3 regions of the Shewanella sp. 10N.286.51.B2 genome follow, and region 1 is predicted to be linked to each of the others. Evidence: predicted binding sites of a transcription regulator. Region 1 holds the regulator's gene; each other region holds the start of a gene.
What was found. Region 1 encodes LexA, which represses DNA repair genes until DNA is damaged. Its sites were predicted from a motif close to TACTGTATNNNNATACAGTA; they were not measured.

Region 1 (3,290 bases):
AGCAGCAAATTGCTTTTGGTCGATTAGCCATTGGTCAAAGTCTGCTTCTGAGACGGCTTCAACAACAATAGGCATAAAGCCATGATCTTTACCGCATAGTTCGGCACATTGGCCTCGATAAGTACCTATTTTATCGATTTTAGTCCAAGCTTCATTGATGAAACCAGGATTTGCATCTTTTTTAACGGCAAATGCTGGTACCCACCAAGAGTGGATAACGTCATCCGAGGTCATTAAAAAACGTACTTTACGATTTATTGGTAAAACCAGCGGCTTATCGACCTCTAAAAGATAGGTGTCGGTTTTATCTGCGGTGCCAGTAATTTGGTCTGCTGGGGTAGATAATAAACTGAAAAACTCGACATCTTCATTGAAATAGCTGTAATGCCATTTCCATTGAGAGCCCGTCACTTTGACTGTCAGTTCAGCATCGCTGGGATCTTCCATAGCAATCAGCGTTTTTGTTGCTGGGATTGCCATGCCAATTAGGATTAGAAATGGCAATACTGTCCAAGCTATTTCAACCTTGGTACTGTCATGAAAGTCGGCTGCAACTGCACCCTTAGATTTTCTGTGATAGATCATGGAATAAATCATGATCCCAAAGACCACGACACCAATGGCGCAACAGATATACAAAATAATCATATGCAGGTCGTAAACCTGGCCACTGATCTCTGTTACACCTTGAGTCATGTTTAAGGGCATCTCTGCCGCTGTGAGTGGGGTTGCAAGCAACGCCACCATTAATCCGTACAACAATCGCTTCACAAGACTACTCCTCTGCTAATTGCGAATTGCAATTACAAAGAAAAGCCACACAGTAATACTCTGCTCTATGCAAACTTTTCATACCCGAAAAAGTTTGATCATTTCAAAGTACACGGTGGCTTTGAGCTTGAAAACTCAATTATGTTATTACGTTACGGTGCCACACTTGTACCTAATACTGAACTTATCAATTATATTTGACGCTTTACATTCAAGGCTTTCTATACCGCACGGTACCAGCTCAATCTTTTAATAGCGTTTGTATCTTTTTGACATTTATTCTCGGCAGTACGATAAATTGTTACTACCTTGTTAACTACATTACTTGGAGATTAAATATTGATCAAGATCACTTTATCATCTAATTTGCTGAAAAAAGTGCAAAAAAAAGCCCCTCAGCGTAGTGAAGGGCTTTTTTAGTCATATTTTACTAGTGAAACGAGGTAAGGTTTACCCGAGTCTGTACTGCTAAAGTTTGCGTTAATGGGTCGCCTTCAGGTAAGTGAGTATTTACATCTTCAATGATAAGCCCTTGGGCTAAGGCATTTTTGGCAACCAATTGAATGCGGCGATTGTCGCGGGCATCTAATGGTGGTGTCCAAGTAATTACTGCACTTGAAGTACCGTTAGTGAGCGCTTTTTCCATCGCCCACAGGGTTTCGACTTCATCTTTGGTGTGAACTAACAATACTCTGTCCATACGAACATTGGCATTAGCAAGAATTTGCTTATAACCGATATGCGGCGGATTAATCAGTACAATCCAAAGGCCTTGCTGACTTAAAATGGCTAACTGACTGCATAATTGAGTCAATTCAGTTAAGCCTTGGTTTTGGGTGCGCTTGGTTTCAATCCCTTGTTTAGTGGGTAAGGGATCAGATGCCATATCTACCCATAATCCAGGGTGACGCGGTGCATTGCCTATTAATGTGTTCATAACCAACCTCCATTACGAATAACGCCAACAGCAAGCCCTTCAATCGTTAGGTTTTGGCAACTTAAATCAACTTTAATCGGCTCATATTCTGCATTTTCAGCATGTAAATAAATAATATTGCCTTTCTTTTCAAATCTTTTCACGGTTACATCGTCTTCAAGACGTGCCACTACAACTTGACCATTGGTGGCAGTTTGCATTTTATGCACTGCTAATAAGTCGCCCTCTAAAATACCAATGTCTTTCATACTGTCGCCTCGAACGCGTAGTAAGAAATTAGCATTGGGCTTAAACATTTCTGGGTCAACTTGGAAATACTGTTCAACATGCTCTTGAGCAAGGATAGGTTCACCTGCAGCAACTTGGCCGATAAGTGGTAAGCCTGCTTCAACTTCCTCCTCCACCTGCACCATGCGGATCCCGCGAGAGGTACCAGGAATAATTTCAATACAGCCTTTTTTTGCCAGTGCTTTTAAGTGTTCTTCAGCGGCATTGGCGCTTTTGAAGCCTAATCGAGTTGCAATTTCTGCACGAGTTGGCGGCATACCTGTTTCGGCGATATTACATTTAATTAGCTCTAATATTTCAGCTTGGCGTGGCGTTAAAGGTCTCATATTGATTCCTGTTTTTTTATACAGTGACTGTCATTATATACAGTATCGGTGGTCGCGCAAGTATTAACCAAATTAATTTAACTATTATCATCTAATTCTTGTTGGCTATATATGGGGGCACGGTTAAGTATCTGTAATTTAATTATTTAGTTAATGAAGGTAAGTCAGCTTTTTAAACCGATGAAATTGGCTATTTCTCACATCGTTTGTTTAAACAGTATATTTATACAGTAGTGTTGATTGAAAATAGGTTGGTTGTTATTCGGATATGGCTATTTTTTACTGAACAAATATTCTCTGTATAGACCCTTGTTAGTGAAACTGAACCATTATCTGGTATTCTATGGCCAATTAATTGATGTTGAATATGCGAACACTCATGTTAAAACCTGACTCAATCATAGCAAAATCATTACGTTGGATTCAAAAACTGATGGTGCACACGGTTGTTGTGCCTGAAGATCCCTTTGCCGATCTGAACTTAGACCCAGATAAACCAGTGGTCTATGTGATGAAGACAGAATCACTCAGTGATATTGCGGCATTAAATGAAGTGACCGCCAAATATGGCTTACCGAGCCCTTATGAGCGACTAGACGTTGATGGCTTAAATACCCCTAGAATTGTGTGTATTGAAGGTCGTAAGCCTCTATTTGGCAAGCGTTTAAGTGGCGAAAAATTTGTTGATAACTTCACCAGCTTATTAGCCTTACATAAAAAAAATGATCAACTTGATATTCAATTGGTGCCAGTGAGTCTGTATTGGGGACGTATCCCTGGTAAAGAAGATGACACCATGACCGCAGCCGTATTTGAGCGTGAAAACCCGACCTGGTTACGTAAATGGTTGATGATTTTGTTCTTAGGTCGCCATAGCTTTATTCAATTTTCAAATGCTATGTCGCTACGTTATATGGCTGATGAACACGGCACTGATGTCAGTATTGCGCATAAACTTATCCGTGTGG
Region 2 (3,290 bases), on a different contig from region 1:
TGTCACCTTACCAACGGTCAAACCTTGGTATTTGACTAAGGTTTTACCGATATCGATACCAACGGCATTAGGGAAGTGCACAATAATCTCGATACCTGATTCTTTGATGCTTTTTACACCAAGCCAAGCGCCAAGGGCCAAGGCAACAATCGGTAATAACCAAATCGGCGAGAATAATTTCTTTTTAACAACTTTTGGTGATTCAATTTGTGTCATTGTTTTTTTCCAAGCGATCCCAAAGTAAACGAGTATCTAATACCTTTGCTGCTAACTGAGTCAGTAAAATGACTAACGCAAATGCGGTTGCTGCAGGTGCGGGTTTAGCATCAAGTAATTGCCCCATATTAACGACGGCGACAGTTAACGCAATAACAAATAAATCCAGCATCGACCATCTGCCAATCCATTCAATAATATGAAAGCCTATCATGAGTTTCTTTTTAGAAACTGGCAGATTAAAGCTAATAGCGATTAAGTAAATCGCTAAGCCTATAATTTTTAGCCAAGGCACCAATATACTGGCAGTAAAGACAATAATGGCAATAGGGATCATGTCAGAGTGAACCAAATGCACAATACCAGTAAATATGGTGTCATAGGTGACTTTGCCCTGATTGGTGAGCACAGTGATTGGGTAGATATTAGCTGGGATCAGCAAAATGGCTGCGGTAATCAATAACGCCCAACTTTGCTGTAAACTGGCATGATTACGTGTTTGGATTTTAGAATCACAGCGACTACAACGGTCACGACTGATGTTATTGATTTTTCGACAAACAGTGCATAAACAAAAACCGATTTGTATTCCTTGCCGCGCAGGAGTGTTAGCGCTCATAAGCCATTCCCCACATATGTTCTAAATTATATTCCCGTTGTAAAAATAAGATAACTAAAAACAGCATACAAAAACAGAAGGTGCCCATGCCTAAATAAATATCTGAGAAGTCAGACAAGTTAAACGCAGCTACTAAAAATGAAATGACGTAAATTTCAAGCATAGTAAGTTGCGATAAGGTCGCATGGTTTTTAAGCAGTGCGCGATATGTCTTTTGCCAAAAACAGGAGTGCAATTTAAGTTTAACTATGGTGACTTGTAATAAAATCGATAAAATTAATAATCCCGGGGCAATGACCGCTGCCGCCATCACAGCGATGCCAACTATCCAATAACCTTGCAGCCACACCGTCACAGCCGTTTCAAAAACTGTTGTTGTTCGCACACTGCCTAAAAAGTTGATTTCTATGATGGGTAAAAAGTTAGCCGGAATATAAAATAATAATGCCGCGATACACAAGGCAAGCATGCCATTGATTGAGCAGTAAGGAACGTCATAAAGTGCAGTATGACAGCGAGGGCATAACGCGCGAACATTAGACGGTAAGGCGCGCTTTTGAACGGCTAAGTCACAGGAGCGGCATAATATAATGGTGTTCGGGTCAAGACTTTTCGGCATAGATAAAGGAAAACCGTCCATGTAGTGAAATATTAATGAGCAATAAAATAATAAAAAACGCTTTGTTTTGATTAAAAACACAGTGGAAATATTATTTATCAAGTTACAATAAAACCTAATAATACCAGAATAATCAGAATACTTGCATCAGAAGTTAGTTCTATGACACTCTATGCACTGTATATAAAAACAGTAAGAGGTTAATCATGGCTGTAATAACAAAGTTTGTCGTGGTAAGAGAAGGGGTTGAGAAGATGACGTTTACATCTAAGAAAGAAGCTGACGCCTACGACAAAATGCTCGACATTGCGGATAACTTAGTGCCTTTTATTTCTGGCGCTGAGCTGGAAATAGAGGAAAATAGTGTCGAAAAACTTGCTTTTTATCTTGCATCTAACAAGGATGAACTTGCAAATTTATTAAAAGGGATCGTAAAGCCTAAAGCGGCTACACCCAAAACAGCAAACAAAAAAGCCACTAAAAAAGCGGCTGCAGAATAATAAAAACCTCACTTAGGATGGAAAATGAAAGCTGAGTTTTATGACACATTAAACCGCCAAGTACTGGCATTAATGACCGGTGAAGACGACCTTATTGCAGGAATGGCAAACTTTTCAGCGTTATTAAATGACAACTTAGATGATATAAATTGGGTTGGCTTCTATATTAAGCGTGAAGAACAACTCGTTCTTGGTCCGTTTCAAGGAAAAGTTGCTTGTACACGTATTGTGATCGGTAAAGGTGTATGCGGCACAGCAGCGGCAAATGATGAAACACAATTAGTGGCAGATGTGCATCAATTTGCAGGACATATTGCCTGTGATGCTGCCAGTAATTCTGAAATTGTAGTCCCTGTTCGCCAAGGCAATGACGTAGTTGCGGTATTAGATATTGATAGCCCATCATTGAATCGTTTTGATACAGACGATAGAAAAGGCTTAGAAATGCTAGTAAAAAGCTTTGAATCTTGCCTATTTGCTTAATTAGCGACCAAATATAGCAAATTGCGGGTCGCAATCGCTGCCATGAGCTTTATAATACCGAACAGCGCGCATTGCTATGGATAAAATTTATTTACTGTAAAATTACAGCTAAGTGAGTTAATTTGTTAAAGCATGTTTCAATTGCTTTAGCAATCGAATAAGAAGTGCTAATTTGAACGTTAAGCAAGATCTGTTTAACGAAAGATAAACGACTGTACTCGCAAAGAAAGCTGAGACTCAGTCCCTTTTATAACGTGGAAGTAAAAATGGAATCAACAGACAAGTTGACCGACACCAACGCAGTTTTAGCGTATTTATATGAAACATTTCCTTTATGCTTTATTGCAGAAGGTGAAACTAAGCCATTAAAAATTGGGTTGTTTCAAGATTTAGCTGCTAGGTTGGCTGATGATTCTAAAGTAAGTAAAACACAATTACGTGTAGCACTTAGACGTTATACAAGCAGCTGGCGCTACTTGAAAGGCGTTAAAGCGGGTGTTCAACGTATCGATCTTGACGGTCAAGATTGTGGCGAATTGGAGCAAGAACATATTGACCACGCTCAACAAACGTTGAAAGAAGGTCAAGAAAAAGCCAAAGCTAAGCGTCAAGCTGTAGCGGCTAAAGCGGCCCCTAAAAAGCCAGCAAGAAAACCTGCAGCTAAAGCGCCGGTTAAAAAAGACCGTCCAGCTAAGCCTGCAAAACCTGCAGCGCCTAAAATTAATTATGTTGCTGCTAAATTTGACGAGCTTAAGCAAAAACAACGTGTTAGTGTCAAGTTAGGGCAAAACCCTGTACCTGGTGTTATCACTGACATCAAGAAAGAAGATATCCATGTACAGCTTGATACTGG
Region 3 (3,290 bases), on a different contig from region 1:
AACGTCCCCTTGGGTAAATAATAACAAGTATAAATGATATTGCATTCTTCTGGCTAAAGGGCTCCAATCACTTCTGACTTGCTCCATGCCTTTAAAGGTCAGTGCTAATTGTCCCTCCTTGTCAGTGGTTGCCCCTACATAGCGTTTTTTACTGCCAGCATCTGAGCCTCTTAATGTCGGCATGACAAATTGATTAAAGTGACTTTCAAATTCAAGTTCCAAATAACTTTTTAACTGAAACTTGGTAGCACAAAAATCGGCCCATTTTTGGGTAATTTCCTGTGCCAGCATATGACCTAACTGACTAATATCGTCTATTTGATGCTTTTCTCCTAACCACACAAAGGTAGAGTCGGTATCACCATAAATCACCTTATAACCCAACTCTTCAATCCAAGCTTTGGTTTGCTTCATGATTTGATGGCCACGCATGGTAATCGAGCTTGCAAGCTTGGCATCATGGAACACACAGCCTCTAGAGCCCAATACGCCATATAAAGAGTTCATGATTATTTTAATGGCTTGGGACAGAGGTTGGTTGTTAAGTTGTTTGGCTTGCTCACGCTGCTGCGCGAGTGTTGCGATTAGCTCTGGCAATATGGGGTTGTCTCTGCTAAATCTTGCATTGAGAAAACCCGGCACAGTCACTTCGTCAGGCTGCTGTTCGCCCACCACCAAGCCTTTGGGATCAATCAAAAACGTTCTAATAATTGATGGATAAAGGCTTTTAAAGTCCAACACTAAAACATCTTTGTAAAAACCCGGGATAGAATCCATCACATAGCCACCAGGAGATTCAAGTCCATCACTAACTGGGTGAGCAGGGGCAACAAAACCGCTTCGATGTAAGTGCGGTAGGTATAAATTATTAAAAGCAGCAACAGATGCGCCAACGCGGCCAAATTCTAAGCCGGTTAGTTTGGCCCGTTCAATGGCAAAAGCCAGCAACTGGGTTTTATCAAAAATATCCCATACTAGGCGGCAATCGGTAATATTATAAAACGCCAATGCGACTTTATCATGGGCAAACAAATGACAGATTTCTTGGCTGCGATTATCAACATGGTCAATAGCCTTGCCTTCATTTAGTAATTGTTGCGATACGTGCTCTAATGAATAGCGTTCAAAATGATAGAATGCCGCTTTAATCCAATCGATGCCATCTAGCACCACTCGCCCCGGTAAAGATAAGGTTTCAGGGCGATGCTTATCTTCAACCTTCCAGCTTAATACCGTCGCCCCACGACCAATGGTTAACGGTATCGAATGTAACTGACAACGTTTATACAATAGTGACAAATCAAAAGTGACGACCGCCCAGCCAATAATGACATCAGGATCATATTCGGCAAACCAAACAATTAATCGCTTAATAAGCTCAACTTCGGTAACCACCCACTGAATATAGTGCTCTGACTCTTGAGGCTGTCCCACCATAATGACTAATTGATAATCTTGCCCATATAAGCCAACTGAATATAACTCGCCGCTAGGGCTACATTCGAAATCCAACGAAATCATAGAAAGCGAGATGTCATTATCGCTTTTTCTTGCTTTTACAGCTTGGTACACCGGCAATTGACTTAAGCTGGTATTCTGACTGTTACATAAATCAGCCTCTAAACTAGATTGCCCGATAAACTCAACATCAAAGGCAATAAAGCGTTCTATCAAATATCGCTGCTCTGCCCTAATATCTGCCTCATAAATCTCAATCCCCATATCATTGGCAATCCGCAATAACTGCCTTTGTACACTGGCTGACTTTAAATAAATACAGGCGATAGCTTGGTGATTAAAGTTTTTAAGCGCGATAGTTTCGATTCTGCAACCTTGATGAATATGTCCTGCGAGTTTTGGTATATCTATTTGACGGCAAAAACACACTACTTCAGCCCCGTCCACTTCTATCAGCACAGGGCCAGATCTCGTTTTTAAATAATATTGCAATATAAGTCGACCATCACGAAAAGCTGAATGCCGCGTCAACACTCGCCCTTTGATAGAAGTCACCTTATTTACGCTTACTGTCATAGTTTTTGGCTCGATTAAATATTTCGTGCAGTTCAATTCACTGTTATTATGTACAGCATATAACAGCGAACACATAAACAGTAAGCAAAGAATGCGAATAGGTCACTCATGTTAACGGATAAAGTCAAAAGTCAGATCCGCACTATCTATAAAGATATCGCGGCGGCAATGCCAAATTTTCGCTCTCGCCGTGAGCAAAACTATATGGTGGCTGAAATATCTAAAACACTGGCCGGTGAATATGACAAACACCGTCGCATTATGGTTTGTGAAGCCGGCACCGGTATTGGTAAATCCTTATCCTATATTCTTGGCACGATTCCGTTAGCCATTGCCAGCAAGAAAAAAGTCTGTATAGCAACGGCAACCGTAGCATTACAAGAGCAATTACTGCATAAAGATTTACCCTTCTTTTTGCAACAGTCTGGGGTAGACTTTAAATTTGGTTTAGTCAAAGGCCGTCAGCGCTATGTTTGCTTAGCAAAGCTTGAAGCCATGATTGGCCCCGAAGACACCTCACAAATGGCGATGTGGCAGACAAAGCCTGATCAAAGCCAGATTGACCAACTCAAAAAAATCCATAAAGATTACCAAGATAAAAAGTGGAACGGTGAAATCGACACTTTAGAGCAACCTGTTCCTGACTTTTTATGGCAGCAAATATGCTGTGATAAACACAGCTGCCATCGTCAGTTATCCAATCATCATAACTGCCCTTTTCATAAAGCCCGTGAAGATGTCGAAACCTGGGACGTACTCATTGTTAACCACAGTTTGTTATTTGCCGACTTAGAACTGGGCGGCGGCGTTATTTTACCAGAGCCTGAAGAGATGTTTTATGTCATCGATGAGGCGCATCATCTGCCAACAGTTGCCAGAGATTTCTCCAGCGCCCAAGCAAGTCTTCGCGGCACAGCTGATTGGCTAGAAAAGGCAGGTAAAACCTGCTCTAAATTACAAAACCAATTAAAAACCACTCATATTATTGCACCAGTGCAAGCGATGCTAGATCACATTAATGAGCTGGTTAGCCAGCTTAATCAAGTGGCACATTTTTGTGATACCCAGCCGCAGCTCTTTGCCAACCCAGAAACCCGTTTAAGATTTGAAAATGGCAAATTACCAGAGTCATTACTCATACAGGCCGAAAACTTAGCTTCAGCATCGAATTCTGCATTAAAGCAATTTAATAAAATTCAAACCGTTTTAAGTGAAGCGATAAAAGATGGTGAGTTACCTAAACATCAATCAGAAAC

Region 2: AB4140_RS06680 (YebG family protein) is a predicted target of LexA. The motif match lies at 1,630-1,649, and genes of this name have one in related genera.
Region 3: AB4140_RS08335 (DNA polymerase II) is a predicted target of LexA. The motif match lies at 2,073-2,092, and genes of this name have one in related genera.

What each region holds. Positions count from the first base shown of each region.
Region 1 is NZ_JBFRKH010000002.1:13,033-16,322, reverse strand. Features, by position in the region: gene coxB (cytochrome c oxidase subunit II) at 1-771, opposite strand, end outside; gene AB4140_RS00585 (cell division inhibitor SulA) at 1,202-1,708, opposite strand; gene lexA (transcriptional repressor LexA) at 1,705-2,322, opposite strand; gene plsB (glycerol-3-phosphate 1-O-acyltransferase PlsB) at 2,702-3,290, shown strand, end outside.
Region 2 is NZ_JBFRKH010000023.1:18,695-21,984, reverse strand. Features, by position in the region: gene AB4140_RS06695 (MlaD family protein) at 1-216, opposite strand, end outside; gene AB4140_RS06690 (paraquat-inducible protein A) at 203-835, opposite strand; gene AB4140_RS06685 (paraquat-inducible protein A) at 825-1,454, opposite strand; gene AB4140_RS06680 (YebG family protein) at 1,661-1,954, shown strand; gene AB4140_RS06675 (GAF domain-containing protein) at 1,979-2,437, shown strand; gene proQ (RNA chaperone ProQ) at 2,704-3,290, shown strand, end outside.
Region 3 is NZ_JBFRKH010000029.1:69,337-72,626, forward strand. Features, by position in the region: gene AB4140_RS08335 (DNA polymerase II) at 1-2,034, opposite strand, end outside; gene dinG (ATP-dependent DNA helicase DinG) at 2,143-3,290, shown strand, end outside.